2 regions of the Allobosea sp. NPDC055594 genome follow, and region 1 is predicted to be linked to the other one. Evidence: predicted binding sites of a transcription regulator. Region 1 holds the regulator's gene; the other holds the start of a gene.

Region 1 (4,684 bases):
GCGCTGCTGATCGGCCTCGTCCTGGCGCATGCCCGGCTGGTCGCGAGCATGAGCGATCTGCCGCCTCTGGTGCTGCTCGACGAGATCGCCGCCCATCTCGATCCGCGCCGGCGCGCCGCGCTCTATGCCGGACTTAGCGAGCTCGGCTGCCAGGTCTGGATGACCGGCGCCGACCCTGCTCTGTTCGGCGACCTGCCACCGCAGTCCCAGCGTCTCCTGGTCACGCCGGGCAACGTCGCCGCCCTGGCCTGAGGGACACCTATCCGAACGGTGAAGCCGGCAGACCTCACCCCCGCTGATCGCAGACATCACGCATGCCGATGGGACAGAAGCGCGGCGCGCTGCTAAATACGCCAGCCAGCAGAGCTGCGCGACGCAGGGAACCGAACGCATGGACATCGCCGGATTCATGGTCTTCGCCGGGGTCTATTTCCTGGCGGTCGCCTCGCCGGGCCCCGGCATCGCGGCGCTGGTGGCGCGCTCGCTCTCGACCGGCTTTCGCCGCGCCGTGCCCTTCGTGCTCGGCATCGCCGCCGGCGACCTCGTCTGGCTGACCTTCTCGGCGCTCGGCCTGTCGCTGCTGATGCAGAGCTTCCACGGCGTCTTCGTCGCCATCAAATATGCCGGCTGCGCCTATCTGGTCTATCTCGCCTGGAAGCTCTGGACCACGCCGGTCGAGAGCAACAAGGCGCCCGAGGCGATTCCGGGCGAGGGCTGGCGCCTGTTCTTCGGCGGCATCGCGCTGACGCTCGGCAATCCCAAGGTGATGGTGTTCTTCGTCTCGATCCTGCCGCTGGTCGTTGATCTCAGCGCGATCACGCCGCTGCTCTTCGTCGAGATCGCGGTGCTGACCATGGTGATCATCAACACCACGCTGCTCGGCTACGCCTATGCGGCCGACCGGGCCCGGCGGCTGGTTTCCAGCCCACAGACGATGCGTCGGATCAACCGGTTCACCGGCGGCGTCATGGCCGGCGCAGCGACCGTGATCGCGACGCGCGGCTGAGCGGGGCGCTGCGGCCCGCGTCAGCGCCCGCCGGCCGCCGTAATCAGCTTCGCGACCTCGCTCTGGCCGCGCTTGCGAGCATGGGCGAGCGGGCTGACGCCGTCCTTGTCGGCGAGATTGGGATTGGCGCCGGCATCGAGCACGAGCTTGGCCACCTGCTGGTGCCGCGGCCCGCCATCGCCGAGGATCACGATCTCCAGCAGGCAGGTCCAGCCGAGATTGTTGACGTGGTTCACGTCGATGCCGCTGGTCAGGAGCAGCTTCACCGTCTCGACATGGGCGCGTTCGCAGGCCGGGATCAGCGCGTCGCCGCCATAGCGGTTGCGCAGCGAGAGATCGGGCTTCAGCGGCAGCATGGCCGCGACGATCTCGCTCCGCCCGCTGGCCCCTGCGAGCAGCCAGGGCGTATCCTGGTTGGCGGCCTGGGCATTGAGGCTGGCGCCGGCCGCGAGCAGGGCCTTGGCGACCGCGACATGATTGCCGGCGACGGCCCGCAGCAACGGGGTCTGTCCCTGCCCGTCACGCTGTTCGAGATCGGTGCCGGCCGCGATCAGCCGGCTGACCTCGGCAAGATTCCCGGAAGACGCAGCGGAGAGCAGGTCCGCGGTTGCCGCGCTGGCGCTCGTCATCAGCATCGCTCCCGCCAGAATACCCGCCCAAAGCCGCCCGGTCCGCCTCATCGTCCACCTTCGAGCAACCGCCCGACCACCCGCGCGGTATAGTCGACCATCGGCACGATCCGGGCATAGTTGAGGCGCGTCGGCCCGATGATGCCGACCACGCCGACGATGCGCTGCTCGCCATCGCGGAAGGGGGCGGCGACGATCGAGGAGCCCGACATCGAGAACAGCTTGTTCTCGGAGCCGATGAAGATGCGCACCCCATCGCCGGCCTCGGCCCGGGTCAGGAGGTCGATCAGCTCGGTCTGGGTTTCGAGATCGGCGAAGAGCAGGCGGATGCGCTCGAGATCCTCCTGCGCCTTGAGATCCTCGAGCAGATTGGCCTGGCCGCGCACGATCAGATGCCGGTCGCCAGAGGGACCGGAGGAGGTCGCGATGCCGCTTTCGACGAGACGCGCCGTCAGCCCGTCGAGCTCTCGCTCCATCTGGGCGCGGCTGTCGTCGATCTCGCGGCGGATCTCGGCCAGCGTCTTGCCGGCGATGCGGGCATTGAGGAAATTGCCGGCCTCGACCAGCGCCGAGGCCGGCAGGCCGGGCGGCAGCGCGAGCAAACGATTCTCGACCGTGCCGTCATCGGCGACCAGCACGACGAGAGCGCGATTGGCGTCGAGCCGGACGAATTCGATATGCCTCAGCCTTGCATTGGCCTTGGTGGTGACGACGACCCCGGCCCCGCGCGACAGACCCGACAGCAGCGCCGACGCCTCGGTCAGCGCACCGTCGAGGGTGCGCCCGCTGGCCGCCGCCCGCATCTGCGCCTCGATCCGGGTCCGCTCCTCCGAAGTGAGATTGCCGACCTCCATCATCGCATCGACGAAGAAGCGCAGGCCTCGCTCGGTCGGCAGACGCCCGGCCGAGGTGTGGGGGGCGTAGATCAGCCCGGCCGTTTCGAGATCGGTCATGACATTGCGCACGGTCGCCGGCGACAGCGTCATCGGAAGGAGGCGCGCGATGTTGCGCGAGCCGACCGGCTCGCCGGTGGCGAGGTAGCCATCGACGATATGGCGGAAGATCTCGCGCGAGCGCTGGTCGATCTCGACCAGACCGCCAGGCGATTCCGGGCGGGTATAGGCGCTCATCTGGCGGCAAGGAGCCTGTTGCACATGGCCCATTGTCCCTTTCCCGGCGCGGCGGATCAAGCGGCATATGACAGCCCTCGCCTTGCCGCCCTCCCTTGAAACGCCTACAAGCCGCCGATCCCTAAAAGCAGGACGATGATCATGAGACCCTCCAAGCGTGCCGCCGACGAGATGCGCAAGGTCACGCTCGAACGTGGCGTTGTCCGCTATGCCGAGGGCTCCTGCATGGTGAGCTTCGGCGAGACCAGAGTGCTCTGCGCCGCGACCGTCGAGGAAAAGGGGCCGCCCTGGCTGCGCGGCACCGGCAAGGGCTGGGTCACCGCCGAATATTCGATGCTGCCGCGCGCCACGCATGAGCGCACCCGCCGCGAGGTCACCTCGGGCAAGCCGTCGGGCCGGACCCAGGAAATCCAGCGTCTGGTCGGGCGCAGCTTGCGCGCCGTGGTCGACCTGACCGCGATCGGCGAGCGCCAGATCGTCGTCGACTGCGACGTGCTGCAGGCGGATGGCGGCACCCGCACCGCCTCGATCACCGGCGCCTGGGTCGCGCTGCACGACGCGCTGAAATGGATGGAAGGGCGGGGCATGCTCAAGGGCACCAACCCGCTGAAGGACCATGTCGCGGCGGTGTCCTGCGGCATCGTCGCCGGCAATCCCGTCATCGATCTCGATTATGTCGAGGATTCCGGCGCCCAGACCGACGCGAATTTCGTGATCACCGGCGCGGGCGGCCTCGTCGAGGTCCAGGGCACGGCCGAGGGCGCGCCCTTCTCCGAGGACGAGCTGATGGCGCTGCTCCGCCTCGCCAAGGGCGGCGTCGGCCAACTCGTCACGCTGCAAAAGGCGGCGGTAGCCTGACGCCAAGTTGATTTATCCCGGGAACCACGACGTCATCCCGGACGCAGCGAAGCGAAGCTCCGGGATCCATCCTAGGTTTCCGAGCTTTACGATGGATCCCGGGTCAAGCCCGGGATGACGACGTGTTTCCGAGCCAGGAAAGGCAGGGACCTTGACCACCAACCGCCCCCTCTCCGGCAAGGTCGTGATCGCGACCCATAACCAGGGCAAATTGCGCGAGATGCGCGAATTGCTGGCGCCCTATGGCGTCGCGCTGGTCTCGGCCGGCGAGCTCAGCCTGCCGGAGCCGGAAGAAGACGGCCATATGTTCGCGGAGAACGCCGCGATCAAGGCGGTGGCGGCGGCGAACGCCTCCGGCCTGCCGGCGCTGGCCGATGATTCCGGCATCTGCATCGACGCGCTCGACGGCGCGCCCGGCCTGTTCTCGGCCAACTGGGCCGGGCCCGGCAAGGATTTCGCTCCGGCGCTGGCGCGCGTCCAGGCCGAACTCGCCAAGCGCGGCGCGACGACGCCGGAGCAGCGCAAGGCGCATTTCGTCTCGGCGCTGGTGATCGCCTGGCCGGACGGGCATCAGGAGCTGTTCGAGGGCCGGGTCTTCGGCACGGTGGTCGACGCCCCGCGCGGCGCCTCCGGCTTCGGCTACGACCCGATCTTCCAGCCCGCCGGCCATGCCAAGACCTTCGGCGAGATGACGGCGGAAGAGAAGCACGGCATTCCCGCCGATGGCTCGCCCGGCCTGTCGCATCGCGCCCGCGCCTTCCATGTTCTGGCCGCCGCCTGCCTGAGGAAGCCCGCTTGACGGGCAAGGCCGCCTTGGCGGGGCGGCAAGCCGTGCCGGCGCATCCGACCGCGCATGCCGGCTTCGCCGTCTATGTGCATTGGCCGTTCTGCCTGGCCAAATGCCCCTATTGCGACTTCAACAGCCATGTCCGGCACCAGCCGCCGGACCAGGCCCGCTATATCGCGGCCTTCCGGCGCGAGATCGCCCATCGCGCGGCGCTCGCGCCCGGGCGCACCGTCTCCTCGATCTTCTTCGGCGGCGGCACGCCCTCGCTGATGGA
Region 2 (4,684 bases), on a different contig from region 1:
GCCATCTGTCATATTGGATGCAAAGTTACATTAACGGAAGTATATCGGCCTTTTCATAGGCATTTGCCCAGTCTTTCTGCAAGAAACCGATCGACCGCAATGGCGAAGGCCAAGTCGATGGGATCGGTGAGCGATGAAAAGGGCATAGCTTTTCCTCGGGCGCAACTTGTAAAAGCCGTGGATGAGGGCGCCGCGGCTTCCGCGGCGCCCTCGATGCTCAATAGTCCATGCCGCCGACGGGCATGGCAGGCGCCGGGTCCTTCTTCGGCGCCTCGGCGATCATCGCCTCGGTGGTGATCAGCAGGCCTGCGACCGACGCCGCGTCCTGGATCGCCGTGCGCACGACCTTGGTCGGGTCGATGATGCCAGCCTTGACCAGATCGCCATACTTGCCGGTCTGGGCGTCGTAACCCCAGGCGTAATCCTGCGCTTCGAGCAACTTGCCGACCACGACGGCGCCATCGCCGCCGGCGTTCTCGACGATCTGGCGCGCAGGAGCGGTGATCGCCTTGCGGACGATCTCGACCCCGGTCCTCTGGTCGTCATTGCCCGGCACAAGACCTTCGAGTGCCTTGACCGAGCGCAGCAGGGCGACGCCACCTCCCGGCAGAATACCCTCTTCCACCGCGGCGCGGGTGGCGTTCAGGGCATCGTCGACGCGATCCTTCTTCTCCTTGACCTCGACCTCGGTCGCGCCGCCGACGCGGATGACCGCGACGCCGCCTGCGAGCTTGGCCAGACGTTCCTGCAGCTTCTCCCGGTCATAGTCCGACGAGGTTTCTTCGATCTGCGCCTTGATCTGGGCGACGCGCGCGTCGATCTCGGCCTTCTTGCCGGCCCCATCGACGATGGTGGTGTTCTCCTTCTCGATCCGGACCTTCTTGGCGCGGCCGAGCATGTTGAGCGTAACGTTCTCCAACTTGATGCCGAGGTCCTCGCTCACGGCCGTGCCGCCGGTCAGGATGGCGATGTCCTCGAGCATGGCCTTACGGCGATCGCCGAAGCCCGGAGCCTTGACGGCAGCGATCTTGAGGCCGCCGCGCAGCTTGTTCACGACAAGCGTAGCCAGTGCCTCGCCCTCGACGTCCTCCGCTACGATCAACAGCGGCTTTCCCGTCTGCACCACCGCTTCCAACAGCGGCAGCATCGTCTGGAGGCCCGAGAGCTTCTTTTCGTGGATCAGGATGTAAGGGTCTTCCAGCTCGGCGACCATCTTCTCCGAGTTGGTCACGAAATAGGGCGAGAGATAGCCGCGGTCGAACTGCATGCCCTCGACCACGTCGAGCTCGGTCTCGGCGGTCTTGGCTTCCTCGACGGTGATGACACCCTCGTTGCCGACCTTCTTCATCGCCTCGGCGATCATCTCGCCGATCGTGCGGTCGCCATTGGCGGAGATGGTGCCGACCTGCGCGACCTCCTCCGAACCGGTGATGGTCTTCGAATGCTCGCCTAGCGACTTCGTCACTGCTTCGACGGCCAGATCGATGCCGCGCTTAAGGTCCATCGGATTGATGCCGGCGGCCACCGCTTTGGCGCCCTCACGAACGATCGCCTGGGCGAGCACGGTCGCGGTCGTGGTGCCGTCGCCAGCTGCATCGTTCTGCTTCGAAGCCACCTCGCGCACCATCTGCGCGCCCATGTTTTCGAACTTGTCGGAAAGCTCGATCTCCTTGGCGACGGTAACGCCGTCCTTGGTGATGCGGGGCGCGCCGAACGACTTCTCGATCACGACGTTGCGGCCCTTCGGACCCAGCGTGACCTTCACCGCATTCGCCAGCGTGTCGACGCCGCGCAGCATCCGCTCGCGCGCGTCCTGCGAAAACTTCACGTCCTTCGCAGCCATGATTCCTCACTCCTTCAGACTTGAGGTTTCAAGTTGATGATATTGATGGATGAGGCCCCGTCAGGCGGCCTTCTTGAAGGCGGCAGTCGTCTCGATGACGCCCATGATGTCGGACTCCTTCATGATCAGGAGATCCTCGCCATCGATCTTGACCTCGGTGCCGCTCCATTTGCCGAAGAGCACGCGGTCGCCGACCTTGACGTCGGGCGGCACGAGCTTGCCGGTCTCGTCGCGCGCGCCGGCGCCGACGCCAACGACCTCGCCCTCCTGCGGCTTTTCCTTGGCGGTGTCGGGAATGATGATCCCGCCCTTGGTCTTCTCCTCGGCGTCGATGCGCTTCACGACGACGCGGTCATGCAGTGGCCGAAACTTCATGAGTTCCTCCAGTTTTCATGTCGGTCACATGTCAAAGCGGGCCGGCCCTGTTCAGGTCTCGCGGCGAGGTTCCGCGCGCCCTTGAGGCGCCGTGCCCGCGCGATGATTTGGGTTGCCCGATTTTTGCCTTCAAGAGGCTGGCAGCACTTTTTTTGACCAAGTGCTAACAGCCTGAAAAGGCGGCACAAACGCAACCTTTCGGCTTGCAAGAGCGTTGGAAATCCGCTGCCATCGGTGCAGTGAAACCAGGGAGCTGAAAGGAATGGCTTCGACCGACTTCGCCCGCCAGATCGCCGGCTACGGATTGACCACCGCCGGCATCCTCTACCGCCTGCCCGACCACCCTTCGATCCTGCAGGAATATGTCTGGCAGGATTACGACCTCGCCCCGCGCTTCCCCGAGCTGAATAAGTTCCTCGCCTTCTGGCAGGCCAAGCTTGATGGCAAGCTTTTCCGCATCACCGTGGCTCACAAGGATCTAATCGGTCCCGCTGACCTCAGTGCGGTCAGCGGCGAATTCCGGCTCCAGTGACGTCGCAGCGTCGCCGGACTTGACCCAGGAAGAAGGCTTACCAACATCATGACGAGCCGCCGACAGCGGCAGCTGGACGCGGCGATCAACCAAACCGGATCCATGTTGCTCTAGGAGGATATGGCTTTGGCACTCCCGTCAGACCAATTCGAACGCCCGGTCGTCATCTTGACCCGGTTCGGCGTCCCTACGGCGGTCTCCTCGGCTATGGAGGCCTATATGTTTCTCACCGACTGGCCAGTCGGGCAGCCTGATGCAATCCATTCATTGGCGCTCAAAGGTTGCTTGGCAGCGGTCCGTGGCGACATCGAAACCGAGACCGCACGAGGGCTCTTCGCGTCGTGGGCGGAACGCCGCGACATCCTCGCGCCCGATGTTGCCGCTTTCGTGAGCAGCCAGCGCGGAAGCTCGCACGGCGCCCGTTAACGCAAAAGGCGCCCGGCCTCGATATCAGCGGGACCGGGCGCCAGGCTGACATTGGATGCGCGGGCGAGGCTGAAGGGCTATTGAGCCCGCTCTGCCCTGATCACGATTCGGACCTGTGCCTTGAACTACCCGCCCGCCGAAGCGCCGCTCGCCTATTCCTATCTCGCTGGCTGCGAGGTCTCGACCTGGTCGGAGGAATGGAAGCATGAATGCGAGATCGCCTATCTCTCCGGGCTCGCGCCGCCGAAGCTGAGCGTGATGCTGGATGGCGTGGCGGGCTCGACCAATCGCGAGGATCGGGGGATCAAGGGCGTGCGCGGTGAGGCAGCCGTTGCGACGCTTCGCGCGGAGATTGCGCGCTTCAGGGCGCTAAAGGCGACGGCCTGAAAGGAAAAAGGCCCGGTTCGCCGTAGCAAAGCCGGGCCGCTGGCCTGCAGACATTGGCCAGGACTACTCGGTTGGCTTTCGCCTGAATAACGCCTCCGCGCGATCAAGCTGCCGGTACATCCGCGGCGCGCTCAAGATCGGCGGTAGGCACGGTGCAATTCAGCACCGAGCCTACAATTCGGGAGGCCATCGAATGTTCCACCGGCGGTGAAACCCTCAGGAACGGAACTTCTCGGCCGCCCGCTGCGCTAAGTCTTCCTCATCCATAGCGAGCGGCGCGAGGCTGGCGACGATGAAGGCCAGCCGATCGCGCTCGCGCTCGTCGATGTCAGGCTGCTGGGCCTTAATCTCAGCCCACGCTGCTTCAAGCGCCGCGTGGGCGCGCGCGAGGTCGACCGGGCCGGTCAGCGAGCTAAAAGGCATCTGGGCCCCCTGTAGGCATAGTAGGCGGCAGATGTAGCGCGGGCGGCCGCAAACGCAAGAAGGCTAGGTCCCGTGTGAGCGGGATCGGGCGCGCTCGACCGGAAAGCGATCCAACCTATAGAGGCCAACGCTTTGAGGCCCACCACGTCACTGCTGCGACGCCTAGCATCCCGCCGGTGACAATCAGCGCGGTCCAGATTTTATGGCCCCTTGGTTGGAAATCTTCCAAGGCGTCTAGGAGGCGACCGTTGCGTCACCTCAACGCCGAATGATCACGAGTGACGAAAAGTCGCGGCGCGCCTCCTGTGGGGGCCTGAGTTCATCGGATTTTATTGAGATTTTTCATTGACCTAAGGGCATTCTTCCTCGTTTTCCACATTGCTAGGCCGGGCTGGAATGGGACGCTACCGAACAGTAACTGACGCCAGTCTTCAGGCAACAAAAAAGGCCCGATCCCGCGCGAGCGAGACCGGGCCTTTGGGCTACCCTGCTTACTCGATGACCTGGACGATCTTGCGAGTCTTCGGCTCGACGAGGACCGTGCGGTTGTTGACGACGGTATAGCGATACTCCTTGACGCCATACTCGGCCGGCACCTCGTGGTAGGTCACGCCGCGCTCCGGAAGTACCGCACCGACACGGACCTCCTCCTTATAGGTGTACGAGGGGACCCGCTGCTGGCTCACATAGGTCTTGAA

What was found. The regulator HrcA, encoded in region 1, represses chaperone genes, less so after heat shock. The targets are predictions, from matches to a motif close to GTTAGCACTCNCNNNNNGNGAGTGCTAAC.
Region 2: a site for HrcA is predicted at 2,358-2,386, ahead of groES (co-chaperone GroES). Genes of this name have one in related genera too.

Annotation. Positions count from the first base shown of each region.
Region 1 is NZ_JBSHIO010000004.1:77,725-82,408, forward strand. Features, by position in the region: gene recF (DNA replication/repair protein RecF) at 1-252, shown strand, start outside; gene ACWGRX_RS09915 (LysE family translocator) at 392-1,006, shown strand; gene ACWGRX_RS09920 (ankyrin repeat domain-containing protein) at 1,027-1,635, opposite strand; gene hrcA (heat-inducible transcriptional repressor HrcA) at 1,683-2,765, opposite strand; gene rph (ribonuclease PH) at 2,907-3,623, shown strand; gene rdgB (RdgB/HAM1 family non-canonical purine NTP pyrophosphatase) at 3,775-4,422, shown strand; gene hemW (radical SAM family heme chaperone HemW) at 4,419-4,684, shown strand, end outside.
Region 2 is NZ_JBSHIO010000032.1:9,083-13,766, forward strand. Features, by position in the region: gene groL (chaperonin GroEL) at 218-1,843, opposite strand; gene groES (co-chaperone GroES) at 1,904-2,218, opposite strand; gene ACWGRX_RS26375 (usg protein) at 2,481-2,750, shown strand; gene ACWGRX_RS26380 (DUF982 domain-containing protein) at 2,871-3,176, shown strand; gene ACWGRX_RS26385 (DUF7696 family protein) at 3,297-3,563, shown strand; gene ACWGRX_RS26390 (hypothetical protein) at 3,780-3,986, opposite strand; gene ACWGRX_RS26395 (DUF1236 domain-containing protein) at 4,478-4,684, opposite strand, start outside.